Regions from separate parts of the Paraburkholderia sp. BR13439 genome, predicted to be linked through region 2. Evidence: predicted binding sites of a transcription regulator. Region 2 holds the regulator's gene; the other holds the start of a gene.
What was found. The regulator FNR, encoded in region 2, switches genes on or off when oxygen is low (the NO sensors DNR and NnrR bind a similar motif). The targets are predictions, from matches to a motif close to TTGATNNNNATCAA.
Positions count from the first base shown of each region.

Region 1 (4,191 bases), on a different contig from region 2:
GCAAGCGGTACGTGGCCCTCTGTCCTCGCCGATCAGTTCCCCGTCCAGGTACGATTCAGCGGGATCGCCCTTGCGTACAACATTTCGGTGGTCGTATTCAGCGGCTTTGCACCGCTGCTCGCCACCATGCTGGTTCGCGCGACAGGATCCTTGACAGCACCGGCCTACTACGTCGTGGGAACATGTGCGGTCGCTCTGCTCGCGAGCTTTGCATTGCCCCGGGACAGTCTGCGGCCCATTTCAGCGCGACATTGGCTGAGGGCGCGCGCAGTCGCCCCGGCTGTCTCGCGGGAGGACTCGCACGCGCGCACCGATTGACGTGCAACTCGTGAAGACTACTCATGCAGCACCGAGCCCAGCTGACGTGGATCAATGCCGTCGGTCATTTGGTCAGCGATGAACCGTCAACTGGATAAGCACGGCGCGCGATACCGGCACCAGGCAGTGGCTCATTCAAAGTTCAGTGAGTACGATCCGGCCGTCGACCTTGCCTTCGCGCAATGCGGTGAACACTTCGTTAATGTTCTCTAGCCGCTCATGGTGGATATGTGCGCGCACTTTTCCCTCGGCCGCGAATTCGAGCGATTCCTGCAGGTCGCGACGCGTGCCCACGATGGAACCGCGAACCGTGATGCCATTCAGTACCGTGGAAAAGATCGGTAGCGGAAAGTCGCCGGGCGGCAGGCCGTTCAGCGCGACGGTACCGCCGCGGCGCACCATGCCGAGCGCTTGCGCAAACGCACCGCGCGAGACAGCGGTCACGAGAACGCCATGTGCGCCACCGATCTGTTTCTGGACCTCGCTCGCAGGATCGGACGTTGAGGCGTCGATGGTGATTTGCGCGCCGAGTTTGCGCGCAAGTTCCAGTTTGTCGGGCGCGACATCCACGGCAACGACATGCAGGCCCATCGCGACGGCGTACTGGACCGCAACATGACCGAGCCCGCCGATGCCCGAGATGGCGATCCACTGACCGGGCCGGGTGTCCGTGACCCGAATGCCTTTGTATACGGTGACCCCGGCGCAGAGGATCGGCGCGATTTCGTCAAACGCGACCCCGTTCGGTAGATGACCTACGTAGTCCGGATCGGCGACCACATATTCGGCGTAGCTGCCGTTCACGGAATAGCCGGTATTCTGCTGCTCGTGGCAAAGCGTCTCCCAGCCCGTCTGACAGTATTCGCAGTGACCGCATGCGGTATAGAGCCACGGCACGCCAACGCGGTCGCCTTCCTTCACGTGCGTGACTCCCGCGCCAATCGCCGCGACATATCCGACACCCTCGTGACCAGGGATGAACGGCAGGCGAGGCTTGACCGGCCAGTCACCATCGGCGGCATGAAGATCGGTGTGGCAGACCCCGGACGCCTTCACGTTGACGAGAATCTGACCCGCAGCGGGCGCAGGAACCGCCACTTCTTCTATCCGCAGCGGCTCGCCGAAGGCATGGACTACCGCAGCTTTCATGAATTGAGCCATCAGTCGCTCCTCAGTGAGTTTGTGATTCTCACGAGTATCCTCGCCCGGCCCGCTAATGCTTTGCGATAGATCAATGTAAACGACCCGCCCTAACGTATTGATCTAAGAGCGTAAGTGGAAGCGGACCGTTGCACCGGCATCATCCAGCGACTCAAGATTCTCCAGTACCGGACCGGACGAAGTGCAGGAAAACAAGGCTGCCAAAATGGCTCGAATCGAATCGTCCGTCATTCCTTCCGGATTGCACAGCCGGAAGAAACGCATGCCGTCGCAGAAGCTGAGGAGGGCCGCCGCGAGCGCTTCAGGTTGAGCAGGCCAGCCGCCGTCGCCTGGACGCGCGCCTGCGCACAGACACGCAGCCAGCTTCTCCAGTTTCCTTTGCCGCAGCCCGGTGACCCGCTCCCGAACCGTGCTATCGCGGGATGAAAGGAGGCCCGCTTCGACCCACAGCGGGAAACAATCATTGTCGAATTCAGCGCAACTCAGACGCGCGAGTGCGCGACCCTTTTCCTGGTCCGGCGCGCCAGGCGATTTGATGATCGCCTGCCAGTCCGCACACGTCTTTTCTACATCGCGTTGCAGCAATTCGAGTAGCAGTTCCTGCTGGCTGCTGAAATTTGAATAGAAGGCGCCTCGTGTGTAGCCGGCCGCCTCGGCGATGTGTTCCACACTCGTCGCGGCCAGGCCCCGCTCGATGAACGATCGGCGCGCTGCGTCGAGCAGGCGCTCCCGCGTCTGCTCTTTTTTGCATGCGCGTGTCAGGCGCACCGGTTTCATGGCTGGATACACAGCGCCGGCATCAGTCGACCTCAACCGCGTTCGTCGACTGCACGAGGCCGATCTCGCCGACATACACGCTCTCGCCCAACACGCATTCGCGCGACGCATTGCCCAGCGCATGACGAATCTCGATCCGATAATGGCCGCTATCTTTGATGAGCCGCGAGAACCGGAAATCGCCGAACGCGTCGGTGACGGTTTCGGCGACCTTCCGATTGCACCAGTACAACGCAACGGCCGCATCAGCGACACACTCGACGACCTGCCCCACCTGCGCGCTGACACTGCCGCCGATAAAGCAGGTTTCCCAACGATCGAGGCCGCTGTACCAGACGCGCGGACTGGTTTTTAGTCTCGGTTCCAGAACCTTGAGTCCTTCCCGTCTTGCCTTCTCTGCCATCGCGGCGTCATCGAGCCTGACGGTTTCGAAAACGCCCGTTGGGCAGGACTGTTCGCATCGCGGGTGCTGCCACCCCTGATCCAGCAGATGGGCATCGAAGATCCATGTCTGCGGCAATTGCAACGCCTCATTCCATACGATCGCCTTGTATGGACAGGCCTTCACGATGTCCTTTCTGCCCCGCGCCTTGTCCGGATCAATGATGACGATGCCATCGGCGCGCTTGCGAATGGCGTCGCCGCCTACACGCATGCATGGTGCGTCGTCGCAGTGGTTGCACATCACTGGCAGGTACGTCGTCTCGACCATGTGCGAATCGCCTTGTACGCGGCGCATGATGCGAATGCTGCTTTCGGCATCGGCCGAAGCCGGTGCCGAGTAACCGGGAAACTCGTTGCCAACGTGCTCGTCGCGCGCGGCGATCACGCAGTTCTGGCAGTTTTCGCAGCGCCCGACCTTGATAACCAGATTCCACTTGCTCATGGCGTTTCTCCTCACGCTGCGCGACCGAGCAGGAACGCATCGGCGCCTTTCCATTTTTCGACCTGCACGAGGCATGAGTTCGGACTCATGCTGCTGGTGCCTGCCGTTTGCGACCGGTCGGGCGTGAGCATGTTCATGCAGCCGCCGATCTCGACACGTTCGCCGTCCACTTCGATCAGTTGGAATTCAGCGCTCGCCTCGTATGACTTGACCACGCCGGCGGCGACCAGAGGCGATACGTCAGCGGCACAGATGACAGCGCCCCGGTCGTTGTAGACCTTGACGAGATCCCGGTGGGCAATGCCGCGAGCCACCGCGTCTGAGGCTGCGAGCCGCAGTAACCAGAAGCGATGGCCGCCAATCAACGCGCGATGATCTTCCACGCTGTTGACCGACGAGTTCTTGCCGTCGCAATGCGTGTGGAAGCTGTAACGGCTGTGAGTCGCAATCAGTTGCAGCGGATAACGCTGAGCAAGTTCACAGCGCAATCCCTCCCAGGATGGGATATACCGGTTCAGTGGGGGCCGCTCGGGGTTATCGGCGGTGTGCCGCTTCAGCAACTCGGGCACGAACTCCAGCTTGCCGCTCGGCGTCTGCAACCCCATGCCGAACTTTTCGGCATACTGCGACGGCATGGGATGCGGTTCCTGCAAATCCTTGCGACGACCTTCCGCGAACCAGCGCATGTCCACGGGATGGCGCAATTCCGGCTTTTCGGGCGGTACGACGAAATAGCCCTTACGGCAGAATTCGCGCCAAGAAACGTGATCCGGCAGATCCGACGATTCGTATACTCGCTTGACCCAATCGAGTTCGCCGCAGCCCTCGGTGAAGACACCGCCAAGACCAAGACGGGTCAGAATGGCGGCGAAGATATCGTAGTCCGAGCGGGATTCGCCCAGAGGCTCGATGCATTTGTGCTGCATCGTCACCATACGATGATTGACGGTGTTGAAGCCATGATGCGCATAGCCGCCCGAATTCGACCACTCGCCGATGTCCCATCGCTCGAGCGACGTGCAGGCCGGCAGAATGATGTCGGCGAACTG
Region 1 covers NZ_JBFPKN010000010.1:82,206-86,396, forward strand. Annotated here, with positions in the region: gene AB3X96_RS20620 (MFS transporter) at 1-318, shown strand, start outside; gene adhP (alcohol dehydrogenase AdhP) at 454-1,479, opposite strand; gene AB3X96_RS20630 (TetR/AcrR family transcriptional regulator) at 1,582-2,256, opposite strand; gene AB3X96_RS20635 (4Fe-4S dicluster domain-containing protein) at 2,279-3,142, opposite strand; gene AB3X96_RS20640 (molybdopterin-dependent oxidoreductase) at 3,154-4,191, opposite strand, start outside.
Region 1: a site for FNR is predicted at 1,540-1,553, ahead of adhP (alcohol dehydrogenase AdhP). Genes of this name have one in related genera too.

Region 2 (4,191 bases):
ACGCGTTCGTCGCCGAACAGTTCGTCGAGCACATCGTGCTGTCGGCCGGGCGGCCGGTGTTGCTGGTGCCGTCGAGCGGCACCTTCGCGGCGCCGGGCCGCCACGCGCTGATCGCGTGGGACGGCAGCCGCGAAGCGACCCGCGCGATCCACGACGCGCTGCCGTTCCTCGCGCACGCGGCCAAAGTGACGCTGCTGACGGTTCATTCGTCGGCCGATCGTCCGCCGCAGGGCACGGCTGCCGGCGACGACATCGCACTCACCGTCGCGCGTCACGGCGTGAGGATCGACGTGCGCGAGCTGAGCGTCGCGGACCGCGCGCCGGTCGGCGACGCGCTGCTGTCGCAGGCGGCCGACCTCGGCTGCGACCTGATCGTAATGGGCGCCTACGCGCATTCGCGTCTGCACGAAGTCGTGCTGGGCGGCGCGACGCGCACGATGCTCGAATCGATGAGCGTGCCGGTGCTGTTGTCGCACTGAAGTGTGCGCTTAAGGAGTCCGCCATGTTTCACCGCCTATTCGTCGCGCTCGACGGCAGCGCCACGGCCTCGCGCGCGTTCGACGCCGCGCTGACCCTCGCCGCCGAATCGGGCGCCGAGCTGATGCCACTGTACGTGATCGACGTACCCATCATCGCTTACGACGCGCCCGGCTTCGACCCTTCCACGATCGAGGACGCGTTCATCGAGGAAGGCAAGCGGATCGCGGCCGACGCGCAGAGCCGGATGACCGCACGCGGGGTCAAGGGCACGGCCCGCGCCGTCGAAGCCGCGACCACCGGCGAAGACGTCGCGCATCGCATCGTCGAGACGGCGCGCGAATGGCACGCCGATGCGATCGTGATGGGCACGCACGGCCGCCGCGGGTTTCAACGGCTGATGCTCGGCAGCGTCGCCGAGCGCGTGCTGCGCCGCGCCTGTTGCCCGGTGCTGATGATTCCCGCGCAGGCGAGCGGCGCGACGCGCGTCCAGCCAGCCCCCGGACAGCGCCGACAGCGGACCCGCCTGAGCGAACTCGCCTGAGCCGCTAGAAACTGGCTCTGCGCGGCGCTTCAGGGCCGAGGGTGGGCTTGTTCGTCATGCCGCACGATCAGCACCGGTATGTCGGTCGACCGCACGAGCGACTCCGCGACGCTGCCGAGCAGAAAGCGCTGCACGCCACGGCGGCCATGCGTGCCCATCACGATCAGATCGGCCTGGATTTCGTCGGCGACGCGCGCGAGCACCGCCGACACGTTTTCGGCGTAAGCGTCGATCACCCGCACGCCGCCCGGCACCTGCGCCTCGCGCAACAGCTCGCGCGGGCCATCGAGCGCGCGGCTGGCGAAATCTTGCGCCGCGCCCGCCGGTTCCGGCTCGAAAGCCACGTCGGCATTGTTCGACCACTTGCCGTGCCCCACCACGCAGCAGGCTTCGAGCGTGGCGCCCGTCAGCTTCGCGAGCTTCAGCGCCTCGGCGAAGGCGCGCTGCGCGCTGGGACTGTCGTCGAGTGCAACCAGAATTCGTGCATACATGTCGGACTCCCTCTGAAAGCGCTGGCATGACCCGAAGTGGTGCCCTCGCGCGTTTGCACCGACAGTGTGAAGCGCGCCCCGCCACTCGGCTTGACGCAGGTCAACGGGTCGCCGCTCGGCGCTGCCGCTGCTGGACGACATCGCCAGCAACCCACTAGGAATAATCCTACAACCACTACCTGAACTCCTAGCACCGCTTAAAGCGCTGCCGATATGTTTCCAAGATTAGGTCGCCAATACTGGTCGGTATGGACACCGCCCCGTCAGCCACCTTATCGAGAGTCTTCCTCGTCGACGATGCGGTCGAGGTCCGGCGCCGGCTTGCTTGCCTGATCGCGCTGATTCCCGGCATCGAAATCGCCGGCGAGTCGGCGGGCGTCGAGCACGCGTTCGACGACATCGTCGCGAGTCGCGCCGATGTCGCGGTGCTGGACCCGTGCTTCTCGGGCAAGACCGACCTCCTGCTGCTCGCTGCGCTATCGCGGGTGCGGCCGTCCATCGTCAGCATCGTGCTGACCAATCATGACGCGACGGCGTTTCGCCGCGCGTGCGAAGCGGCGGGCGCCGACTTCTTCTTCGACAAGACCTCGGAGTTCGAGCTCGCCTGCCGCGCCATCGAAGCGATTGCCTATGCGCGTCGTGCGCATCGGGTCTGACCGCCAGGAGCCGATCATGCAAGTTGCCGCAGTCCGTGAACCCCGCCACGACGCGCCTCGCACCTCGCACGTCGTACCGATCCACGTCGCGCCCAGCACCGCGGCGGCACGCCACGCCGTCACGCGCTGCTCCACCTGCGCGATGCGCGCGATCTGCATGCCGCCCGAGCTGACACTGGACGAACTGAGCCGGCTCGATGCGTTGATCTGCTCGACGCGCTCGATCAAACGCGGCGACGCGCTGTATCGCGCGGGCGACGAGTTTCAAAGCATCTACGCGATACGCGCCGGCTCATTCAAAACCGTGGTCATGCATCGCGACGGTCGCGAGCACGTGACTGGCTTCCAGATTGCCGGCGACTCGCTTGGCCTCGACGGCATCGGCGAGGGCAAGCAGAATTGCGATGCGATTGCGCTCGAAGATAGCGTCGTGTGCATCATTCCGTTCGCGCAGCTCGAGGCGATCTGTCGCGAGATCAAACCGATGCAGCATCACATCTATCAGCTGATGAGCGGCGAGATCGTGCGCGAATCGAGCCAGATGATGCTGCTCGGCACGATGACCGCCGAACAGCGCGTCGCGACGTTTTTGCTGAATCTGTCGAAGCGCTTCAAGGCGCGCGGCTTTTCCGCGGCGGAGTTTCATCTGCGCATGACGCGCGAGGAAATCGGCTGCTTTCTGGGCATGAAGCTCGAAACGGTGAGCCGGATGTTCTCGAAGTTCCAGCGCGAGCACCTCGTCAAGGCGAACGGCAAAACGATCCGCATAGAAGACCCGGAACGACTGGCTCGGGTCTGAGCACCGGCGCGACGCCCGCCTCACGTTCGTTCGCGGGACATGCCGGGTGGAACAGGCGCTCCTGAACTGATATAACTCAGTGCGTTGCGGTACGCGACCTTGCGTGGCCGCCCGGAGGAGCGATGGGTCTATCGAGCGGCGAGTCTTCCTGCTTCACCAGTGCTGCATCCGGGTCGGACGTGTCGGTCGAGGATCGCTATTTCATGTTGGTCGAGGCGGTGCAGGACTACGCTATCTTCATGCTGGACCCCGCCGGCCGCGTCACCAGCTGGAATCCCGGCGCACAGCGCATCAAGGGCTACACGCCCGAAGAAATCATCGGCCAGCATTTCTCGAAGTTCTATACCCCGGAGGACATCGCGGCCGGCAAGCCCGCGCGCGAACTGGAAACCGCCGCAGCCGTAGGCCGCGCCGAGGACGAAGGATGGCGTGTGCGTCGCGACGGTTCGCGTTTCTGGGCCAACGTGGTCGTTTCCGCCGTGCACGATGCGTCGGGCGCGCTGCTCGGCTTCGCCAAGGTCACGCGCGATCTGACCGAGCGCATGCGTCTTGCGGAACTCGAACGCGCAAGCCAGGTATCCACGCACGCGCACATCGCCCGTGAAAACGAGCAGAAACGGATTGCGCGCGAACTGCACGACGATCTCGGCCAACGGCTGACGGCGCTAAAAATGAGCGTCGCGCTGCTCGAAGCGAAGCTGAACAAGCAAGCCGACACTGAGCCGCTTGCGGCGCAAACGCGTGAGCTGCAACAGCAGATCGACTGGATGGCCGCTTCGCTGCGGCGCATCGCCGCCGATCTGCGCCCCCCGCTGCTCGACGACCTCGGACTCGCCGCCGCGCTCGACTGGCTGGCCGAAGACTTCACGAAACGCTACAACGTGCGCTCCAGCGTGCATCTCGAACCCGCCGAGCCGGTATGCGGCGAATTCGCGGCGACGGCGCTGTTTCGCATCGTTCAGGAGGCGTTGACGAACGTCGCGCGGCACGCCAAGGCGAGGCGCGTACGCATCGACATGACCTGCGCGGGCCCGATCGTATCGCTCGATATCGACGATGACGGCGCGGGTGTCGCGCTGGATCATGCGCAGGGAACAACTTCATTCGGGCTGCTTGGCATTCGCGAACGTGTGCGGCAGTTGCGCGGCAACGTGTCGTTCATCAGCTCGCCGGGCCATGGTTTCAGGATCTCGATCCAGATACCAGCCGACGCGCTCGTGTAGT
Region 2 covers NZ_JBFPKN010000011.1:116,282-120,472, reverse strand. Annotated here, with positions in the region: gene AB3X96_RS22110 (universal stress protein) at 1-479, shown strand, start outside; gene AB3X96_RS22105 (universal stress protein) at 503-1,021, shown strand; gene AB3X96_RS22100 (universal stress protein) at 1,051-1,512, opposite strand; gene AB3X96_RS22095 (response regulator) at 1,761-2,168, shown strand; gene fnr (fumarate/nitrate reduction transcriptional regulator Fnr) at 2,185-2,967, shown strand; gene AB3X96_RS22085 (PAS domain S-box protein) at 3,090-4,190, shown strand.